2 regions of the Streptomyces sp. WAC07094 genome follow, and region 1 is predicted to be linked to the other one. Evidence: riboswitches for the same ligand, from Rfam matches in the RefSeq annotation. Region 1 holds a riboswitch; the other holds the start of a gene.

Region 1 (4,664 bases):
CATGTCCGGGCCGGGCACCGTCGAGCTCCAGCCGTGCGGCGTGACCAAGGCGACGGGGCTCGCGCTGGCCGCAGGTTTCCTGGACCTGAGCCCCTCGGAAACCGTCGCCTTCGGTGACATGCCCAACGACATCCCGATGTTCGAGTGGGCGGCGTACGGCGTCGCTATGGCCAACGCCCACCCCGAACTGAAAGCGGTCGCCGACGAGATCACGACGTCGAACGAGGACGACGGCATCGCCGTCGTCCTCGAGCGACTGTTCCCCGAAGACCGATCTCAGTAGGCGCTGTAGACGTTGTCGATCGAGCCGTAGCGGTGGGCGGCGTAGTTGCACGCGGCCGTGATGTTCGCGACCGGGTCGTAGGGGTCGAAAGCGGTACCCGGCACGTGGTACGCCCGGAAGGTCGGGTCGATGACCTGGAGCAGCCCCTTGGACGGGATGCCCTTGCGGGCGTTGGAGTCCCAGAGGTTGATGGCGCGGGGGTTGCCCGACGACTCGCGCATCACGTTGCGGTAGATGCCGTTGTAGCTGCCGGGGATTCCGCGCTCGGCCATGATGGCCAGGGACTGGCGGATCCAGCTGTCCAGGGAACCGGCGCGGGACGCAGCGCTGGTGACCTTGGCCGGAGCCGCCGACGGGGCGGCGGAGGCGCAGGTCGCACCCAGGATGGGGAGGGCGAGAACGGCTGCTCCGGTACCCGCGACTGCGAGAGTGCGGGTGAGGCGGGAGGCCTTGGAGTTGCGGTCCCGACGGCGTGCGGGCAGGGCGAAAGCGGACACGTTGTATTCCTCTCCGTCGCCTGCGAGGTGAGCTGTCGGGTTCGGGCGGGGAGGTGCCCGGCCGTGTCCTCGCTGCCGAGGCACGGCTTCACCCCGAGCCGTTCCGGTGCTGTGTCCGGTTCGGCGACCTACTTGGGTCCCCCGCTCCTGCCGTTATGGGGTCGAAGGCTTCTCGAGCGGCGGCAGGATTCGGCGTTCCGCTCGGGTCGAATGGAAGGTATGCGAACGCACATGCCAGGAACAAGCCCGGAAATCACTTCCTGACCCAATTGACCCCGGTAATCGGGAATAGGGGGTTTGATCCACATTGCCGAAACGGGTGCAACTCACCTGCCGCGAACGGCTTGTTGACGAGGGTGACCGGAAGGGTCGCAACAGGGGGCAAGCGACCCATTTCACCCCGACCAGCCAAGGGTGTGATGACTTGATTCGGGTGATATGTCCGTATCTGAAGCGAGGTCGCCCTCGGGCGCTCGATTGAAGCTCCCGAGTGCGCAATTCGGGCATTTCATTACACAAGGGATGGAGGCGTGGGCCGGCGTCTAGCCCGTCGTGCGGGGGATCCGCCTCTGCCATGTCCGGTGGAACACCACGTCGTAGCCGTCCTTGCAGACGATCTCGTTCGAGGTGACGAAGTCGGCGGCGGTGCAGGTGATCTCGGAGTGGGCCTCCACCCTCGCGTCCCATCCCCGCTCCGGGCGGTGCAGCCGGATCGACCAGTCGCAGCGGGTGCGGGCGGTCGACGGATCCGCGTCCTCGACGGTGTACGCCTCCAGCGCGTCCTCGGTCACTTCCAGGCCGTCCGGATACACCTGGGTGCCGTTGCGGCGCGGGTCGACCACCAGGAGCCATTCGCCCTTGGCCATGTCCCGTACCGACAGGCGCTCCGGACGCGGTTCGTCGAGCACGGCTGCGGCGCTGACACCGAGCGGCGCGGACTGCTCGGGCTCCTCGAAGGCGATGCCCGCTGCCGACTCCGGTACACGAACGGGAAGTTCGAGCGCGCTGCCCGTCGGGTGCAGCGCGAAGCCGGCCTCCGACTCGGGCTGCGGCCACAGCCAGGGCCAGTACGCGGAGGAGACGGCGAGGCGGATGCGGTGGCCGGCACCGAAGGCGTGGCCGATGCCGCTCAGTTCGAACTCCACGTCCTCGGCCGAGCCGGGGATCCAGGGGACCGCCCGGCCGGGACCCCGGCGCGCCGACAGATTGAGGGTGCCCCGGGTGACCAGCGTCGACGCCCCGTCGGGCGCCACGTCGCAGAGCCGGACGACCACCTGACCGCGCTCCACAGGACAGGCGATCCGCAGCCGTACCCGGGGCCGCCCCAGCACCCAGGTCTCCTCGGTCGCCGCGAACTCGAAGCACGCCGATCTCGCGTCCTCCTCACGCTGGTCGGGCGGCAGGTCCGCGTCGTCCCCCCGCGGGACGAAGCGGCCCGCGTCGAGACCGGTGTGCATCGGGGACCGTACGAGCACCGGGGTGCCCTGGAGCGCGTACGAGATGCGGCTGACGTTCGGCGACGGCCAGGACGGCTCGCCGACCCAACGGCCCGGCAGCACGTCGTAGCTCGTCGCCGGCGGGTGCGGGTCCGTGACGTAGGCCCGCAGCAGCGGCTCGGCCATGACCCCCGTGTCCTCGCCCTTGAGCCAGTGGTCCCACCAGCGGAGCGTCTCCTGGAGGAAGCCGATCGCAGGTCCGGGCAGCCCGTGGTCCGGATAGTGGTGCGACCAGGGCCCGATCAGGCCGCGGACACGATCGGAGGGGAGGTGCTCCAGGATCCGGAGCACGGTGTCCCGGTACGGGTCGAACCAGCCGCTCACGGCGAGCACCGGCGCCCGGAGCCCCTCATGGTCCGCGGGAGCGCCGTCGGGCTGCCGGGCCTCCCCGCGCTCCGGCTGCACCGGCCAGGAGTCCACGAGCGGGTCCAGCCCCTGCAGGCGCCGGGCCCAGACGTCCCGCCACACCGTGCCCACATACGCCGGGTCGGGCGGACGGGCCGCGAGGGCGAGCAGTGCCGCCGACCGGGCGGGCAGGCCCGCCGCCAGGACCGAACCACCCACGTCGTACACGTCGTTGCCGGGGAGGTCGTCGGTGGGGCAGACCGCGACGACCGCCCCGAGCGGAGCCGGTGCGAGGGCGGCGAGCCGCAGAGAGGCGAACCCGCCCCGCCCGAGGCCGAACAGCCCCACGCTGCCGTCGCACCAGGGCTGTGCGGCCAGCCAGTCGAGCACCTCGACCCCGTCGGACAGGGCAGTCGCCGCATGCGCGGCGGTCGGAGTGCCGTCCGAGTTGCCGTGCCCGCGCGCGTCCACGCGCACGGAGACGTAACCGTGGCCCGCGTACCACGGGTGTCGCTGCCAGTCGCGGGCGGCCGTGGAGTCGGTGAGCCGGCAGGGGAGGTACTCGAGCAGGGCGGGGGCGGGCTCCTCGGTCCGCGGGCGCCATGCGCGTGCGTACAGGCGCGTGCCGTCCCGGAGCGGGATCCAGAAGTCGTCGTGAGTCGTTTCGTGAGGGAAGGAGGTACGGATGTGCATGCGCATGGCCTCGGACTCCTCGACGACGTCCGCAGCGGACCGGTCCGTGTTGCGGTTACGGGGACGTGAGGAGGGCACCCGCGTGTCTGCGCCCGCCCGGGTGACGGCGGCCGGTGCCCCGCGACCCGGGGGGCCGAGTCCGCTGGGATGCGTCCGCCGGGGTACACGAGAGGAGATGAGGGGCCGGTACCTGCTGCGGGAGGTGCTTTTCCGGTATGTGGATGAATGGATGTTCGTATCGCCTGATCACGAACATACCGCTCGTGATCCGATACCGCCCGGCCTGGAACTGTGGGCGCTCGCAGTGATCGAAACGTGACCGGATACGCTGACTTGAGTGATGGCAACGACAGATCGACAAACTCGATGAGTCACGTCGGCAGACAACGTCATCGACGAAGTGACCGTCCTTGAGACCAACCGTGTGATCGTCAGCAGACGTCAGCAGACAGGAGACCCCACGTGACCGTCGTCGGGCCGTTCGGGCTGAGCGTGCGGGACCAGGCTCTGGAAGCCGATGTCCAGGCCGGATTGGCGGCTGTCGAGGAGGGGTTGCTCGAGGCCACCAAGAGCGAGGTGCCCTTCATCACGAAGGCGGCGCAGCATCTCGTCCATGCGGGTGGGAAGCGTTTCAGGCCGTTGCTCGTGACGCTCTCGGCGCAGTTCGGCGATCCGTACGCACCCGGAGTCGTGCCCTCCGCCGTGGTCGTGGAACTGACCCATCTCGCCACGCTGTACCACGACGACGTGATGGACGAGGCCGAGGTACGGCGCGGCGTGGACAGCGCCAACAGCCGCTGGGGCAACTCCGTCGCGGTCCTCACCGGTGACTTCCTCTTCGCGAGGGCGTCGCACATCCTGGCCGATCTCGGCCCTGAGGCGGTCCGTATCCAGGCGGAGGCCTTCGAGCGTCTGGTCACCGGTCAGATCCTGGAGACGGCCGGCCCCCGGGACGGCCGCGACCCGGTGGAGCACTACCTCGACGTCCTCGGCGGCAAGACGGGCTCACTTGTGGCGGTGGCCTGCCGGTTCGGGGCGATGATGTCGGGCGCCGACGAGACGGTCGTGGACGTGCTGACGCAGTACGGCGAGCGGCTCGGCGTGGCGTTCCAGCTGGCCGACGACGTGCTGGACATCGCCTCCGACTCGCACGAGTCCGGGAAGACGCCCGGGACGGACCTGCGGGAAGGCGTCCCCACGCTTCCGGTCCTGCGCCTGCGTGAGCGGGTGGAGCGCCTGGGCCTGCCCGAGGACATCGCCCTGTGCGAGCTACTGGACTCGGACCTCACGGACGACGCCCGTCACGCGGAGGCCCTCGCCCGCCTGCGTGTCCATCCGGCCCTGGAGCAG
Region 2 (4,664 bases), 1.4 Mb from region 1:
CGTGAACACCTTGATCATCTTGTTGTTGGCCGGCAGCACCTCGGCGGCGAACCTGCGGATCCCGCGCTCCCGGGCCACCGCGGCGATGTGCTCCAGGAGGGCCGACGCGACGCCACGCCCCTGGTGGGCGTCCTGCACCAGAAAGGCGACCTCGGCCTCGTCCGCGGGCGAGGACGCGGGCCTCCCGCCGGCGCCAATGCGGTCATAACGTACAGTTGCAATGAATTCGCCGCCGATCGTCGCGGCGAGTCCCACCCGGTCCACGAAGTCGTGGTGCGTGAAGCGGTGGACGTCCTTGGCGGACAGACGAGGGTACGGCGCGAAGAAGCGGTAGTACTTCGACTCGTCCGAGACCTGCTCGTAGAAGCTCACGAGGCGCTCGGCGTCATCGACTGTGATGGGCCTGATGCGTGCGGTGCCGCCGTCGCGCAGCACCACGTCGGCCTCCCAGTGGGCGGGGTACTCGTGCCGATCCGACGCGGTCTGCATGCGCCCCAGAGTAAGGCTCGCATCGGACAGGGGCGCGAGGCAGGCCGAGGGAACCGAGCCGGGGCCGGCGGGACGGACCGCCGCCCCTTCCTGGGCACGCTTCACCTGTGGAACACTGGTCTAGACAACCTGAAACACCTGAAGGGCAGCATCACATGGCTGAGCGCCGCGTCAACGTCGGCTGGGCCGAGGGTCTCCACGCCCGCCCCGCCTCCATCTTCGTCCGGGCAGCCACGGCCTCCGGGATCCCCGTGACCATCGCCAAGGCGGGCAGCGACCCGGTCAACGCCAGGTCCATGCTGGCCGTCCTCGGCCTCGGCGCCCAGGGCGGCGAGGAGATCGTGCTCGCCTCCGACGCGGAAGGCGCCGACGCCGCACTCGACCGCCTGGCCAAGCTGGTGGCGGAGGGTCTCGAGGAGCTTCCCGAGACCGTCTGACCCTTCGGGTACCACCACGCGGCGGAGCCGCGTCCGCCATGCGGGCGGACGCGGCTCCGCGCATTTCCGGCCGTCGAGAGCGACCCGCTCCGCGTTCGCGCGGGAATTCCGGAGCCCATGGAAAAACCCCGCACGGCACGGAAAATCGCACGCACCGGTTTTCCCGCGCATGCGAGAACAAGCGCAGCGGAAAACAAATCTCGGCCCGATATCCCTCTTTGTATACGGTGCCCGTGTTAATGCCGTAGCCCCGACATGTTTACGGCATGTTGCGAGGTCCTCACACCGCTCACGGACCCGGGAAGGCGAAGCCGGCGCGCCGCGGTCGCACGCTCGGTGTGCACCGCCATGACGGCCCGCGCCCGCTCGCCGTCCCCGCGGGCGACCGCATCCACGATGCCGCCGTGCTCCGCCCAGGACTCCACGGGGCTCAGCGGCGCCTCGACCGTGTACATCCAGGCGATCTTGTGCCGCAACTGGGCGAGCGTGGACGTCAGCGCGGGGCTCCCGCAGGCCTGTGCGAGCGTCTCGTGGAACCAGCCGCCCAGGGAGCGCAGGTCCTCGCTGCCGCCCGTCCTGGCCCGCTCCTGGCCCAGCCTGACCAGACCGCGCAGCACCTTGAGATGGGCCTCCGAGCGGCGCTGGGCGGCCTTCGCGGCGCCGAGCGGCTCGAGCAGCATCCGCATGTCCAGCAGATCCGCGCCCTCCTGCTCGGTGGGCTCCGCCACACACGCGCCCGCGTGCCTGCGGGTGACGACGAAGCCCTCGGCCTCCAGCGTCCGCAGCGCCTCCCGCACGGGGACGCGGGAGACTCCGTACCGGCGCGCGAGAAGCTCCTCGGTGAGCCGGCTGCCGCGCTCGTGGACACCGGAGACGATGTCGTCACGGATCGCCGTGCATACCGAGTGCGCCGGAATACGCATGTCCGACCTCCGCCTTAATCACCGCGAAACGTCGTCGACTGACGTGTGTTCACCCGACTCTATTGCAGCGCTTCGCAATTTCCGACGGCGGGCCGGAATCCATGGATATTTTTTGGACAGACAGTCGTTCGAAACGAGGACGGCCCCGGCTCGGGAGCCGGGGCCGTCCTCGTTTCATGTGCGCCTCCAGGAAGCGGATCGCCGGACCCCGAAGGCGGATCGTCAGACGTTCACACCGTGAGCGCGCAGATACGCGACGGGGTCCATGTCCGAGCCGTACTCCGGGGACGTACGGGCCTCGAAGTGGAGGTGCGGCCCGGTGACGTTGCCGGTGGCCCCGGAGAGGGCTATCTGCTGGCCGGGAGTGACCCGCTGGCCCGCGGAGACCCCGATGGACGACAGATGGCCGTACTGCGTGTAGGTGCCGTCGTTCATCCTGATGACGATCTGGTTGCCGTACGCACCGCCCCAGCCCGTCTCGACGACCGTGCCGGAGCCGACCGCGTGCACGGGCGTGCCGCCGGCGGCGTGGAAGTCGATGCCGGTGTGCGAACCGGAGGACCACAGGGAGCCGCCTGTCCTGTACCCGGTGGAGACGTAGGAGTGGAAGACCGGCGCCACGAAGGCGTTCAGGCGCCGGCGCTCGGCCTCACGGGCGGCGCGTACCTTGGCCGCGCGCTCCTGTGCCGCCTTCTCCGCGGCACGCTTGCGGGCGGCCTCCTCGGCCTTCTTCAGCTCGGCCGCCTGCTTCTGCGCGGCGGCCTGGGCGTCGATCTTCGCGGCGACCTCGTCGCCCATGCTGACGGCCCGGATCAGTCCGGTCTGCTCGACAGGGGTGCCGGCGGCGAACGCCGGAGCTGCCAGGGCACCGATGACGCCGGTGGTGGTGAGCGCGGCGACGCCCACGGCGTTCGTGGTCGTGCGCTTCACGCGGCTCGGACGGCGGTGCTTCCCGGTGGCGCAGGTGAACGCCATGTGTGTGGCTGGTCCTTTCCTTCCCTCTCGCCTACCGGGTTAGCTGACGGGTTCGGAGCAGGAAGGTCTCCTACGGGCTGCGCGCCCGATTCACCCCAGGGATCGGGCCCGCTCCGGCCACAAGGACGGCGGCAGCGGGCCCCTCCGGCCACGAAGGCGGCACAGGAGGGTGGGTCCCCGGCTCCCCTGGCTCGCGCCGTACGGGGACTCGGCGATGGCTGTCCGGTGCCGCGGATGCGGCGCAGTGCCTGACGGACAGCCCGGATGACGCTAAGAGGGCCCTGTTTCGATCGGCAAACCGATCAGAGGGTTTGTAGCGCATCCCACAGGGCAGAGCGGCCGTCTCTGTGGCAATACGGACAAAGCCCAAGAGGCGGGGCCCCGGTGACCGAAATCACCGGGGCCCGCACCGAAGCCGCGCCCGACGTGCGAGGCGACTTCAACGGCTTCCCGCGCGCACGGATTTTGCTCCTGCGGGCGCGGGGCGTCCGCCTACTCGGCCGCCACCACGCTCACTTCGCCGATTCCGAGCGCCTTGACGGGTTCCTCGATCTGCGCGGCGTCGCCCACCAGCACGGTCACCAGCCGGTTCACCGGGAACGCGTTCACGACGGCTGCCGTGGCCTCCACCGTGCCCGTCGCGGCAAGCGCCTGATACAGCGTCGCCTGGTAGTCGTCCGGAAGGTGCTGCTCCACCTGGTCGGCGAGCGAGCTCGCGACCGCGGCCGCGGTCTCGAACTTGAGCGGTGCCACTCCCACGAGGTTCTGCACCGCGACATCGCGCTCCGCGTCGGTCAGACCCTCGGCCGCGAGCGTGCGGAGCACCTTCCAGAGGTCGTCCAGCGCCGGTCCCGTGTTCGGAGTGTCGACGGAGCCGCTGATGGCGAGCATCGCCGCACCCGTGCCGTCCGGCGCGGACCGCAGCACCTGGCCGAACGCGCGCACTCCGTAGGTGTAGCCCTTCTCCTCGCGCAGGACCCGGTCCAGGCGGGAGGTGAGGGTGCCGCCCAGGCAGTACGTGCCGAGCACCTGAGCGGGCCACACACGATCGTGGCGGTCGGCACCGATGCGGCCGATCAGCAGCTGCGTCTGAACGGCTCCGGGACGGTCCACGATGATCACGCGGCCGGTGTCGTCGGCCGTCACCGGGGGGACGGGGCGGGGTGCGGCCGGCGAGCCCGTCCAGGCGCCGAGCGTCTCGCCGAGGAGCTCGTCGAGGTCGATGCCGGTCAGATCGCCGACCACGACGGCGGTGGCCGTCGCCGGGCGCACATGGCGCTCGTAGAAGGCGCGGACCGCGGCGGAGTCGATGTCCTCGACCGTCGCCTCGGTGCCCTGGCGCGGACGCGACATGCGCGAGGACGACGGGAACAGCTCCTTGGAGAGCTCCTTGGCGGCGCGGCGGGCCGGGTTGGCCATCTCGTGCGGGATCTCGTCGAGGCGGTTGCGCACCAGGCGCTCCACCTCGCTGTCCGCGAACGCCGGCGCCCTGAGCGCGTCGGCCAGCAGCCCGAGCGCCTTGGCCAGGCGGGAGACCGGCACCTCGAGGGAGAGCCGGACGCCGGGGTGGTCGGCGTGCGCGTCGAGGGTGGCGCCGCAGCGCTCCAGCTCGGCGGCGAACTCCTCGGCGGAGTGCTTGTCGGTGCCCTCGGAGAAGGCGCGCGCCATGATCGTGGCGACGCCGTCGAGACCGGCGGGCTCGGCGTCCAGCGGCGCGTCGAGGAGTACCTCGACGGCGACCACCTGCTGGCCGGGGCGGTGGCAGCGCAGCACGGTCAGGCCGTTGTCGAGCGTCGCACGCTCGGGCGCCGGGAACGCCCAGGGCTTGGCCTCGCCGGCC

What was found. A riboswitch is a leader RNA that binds a small molecule or an ion and turns the genes downstream of it on or off. The one in region 1 is predicted to bind cyclic di-AMP.
Positions count from the first base shown of each region.
Region 2: another riboswitch for cyclic di-AMP. It lies ahead of RCR19_RS10000 (M23 family metallopeptidase); the one in region 1 lies ahead of RCR19_RS16055 (transglycosylase SLT domain-containing protein).

Region 1 is NZ_JAVMJZ010000001.1:3,646,940-3,651,603, reverse strand. It holds gene RCR19_RS16060 (HAD family hydrolase) at 1-283, shown strand, start outside; gene RCR19_RS16055 (transglycosylase SLT domain-containing protein) at 277-765, opposite strand; cyclic di-AMP (ydaO/yuaA leader) riboswitch at 785-985, opposite strand; gene RCR19_RS16050 (CocE/NonD family hydrolase) at 1,323-3,314, opposite strand; gene RCR19_RS16045 (polyprenyl synthetase family protein) at 3,777-4,664, shown strand, end outside.
Region 2 is NZ_JAVMJZ010000001.1:2,284,394-2,289,057, forward strand. It holds gene RCR19_RS09985 (GNAT family N-acetyltransferase) at 1-489, opposite strand, end outside; gene RCR19_RS09990 (HPr family phosphocarrier protein) at 645-926, shown strand; gene RCR19_RS09995 (GntR family transcriptional regulator) at 1,163-1,849, opposite strand; gene RCR19_RS10000 (M23 family metallopeptidase) at 2,072-2,824, opposite strand; cyclic di-AMP (ydaO/yuaA leader) riboswitch at 2,838-3,048, opposite strand; gene RCR19_RS10005 (pitrilysin family protein) at 3,317-4,664, opposite strand, start outside.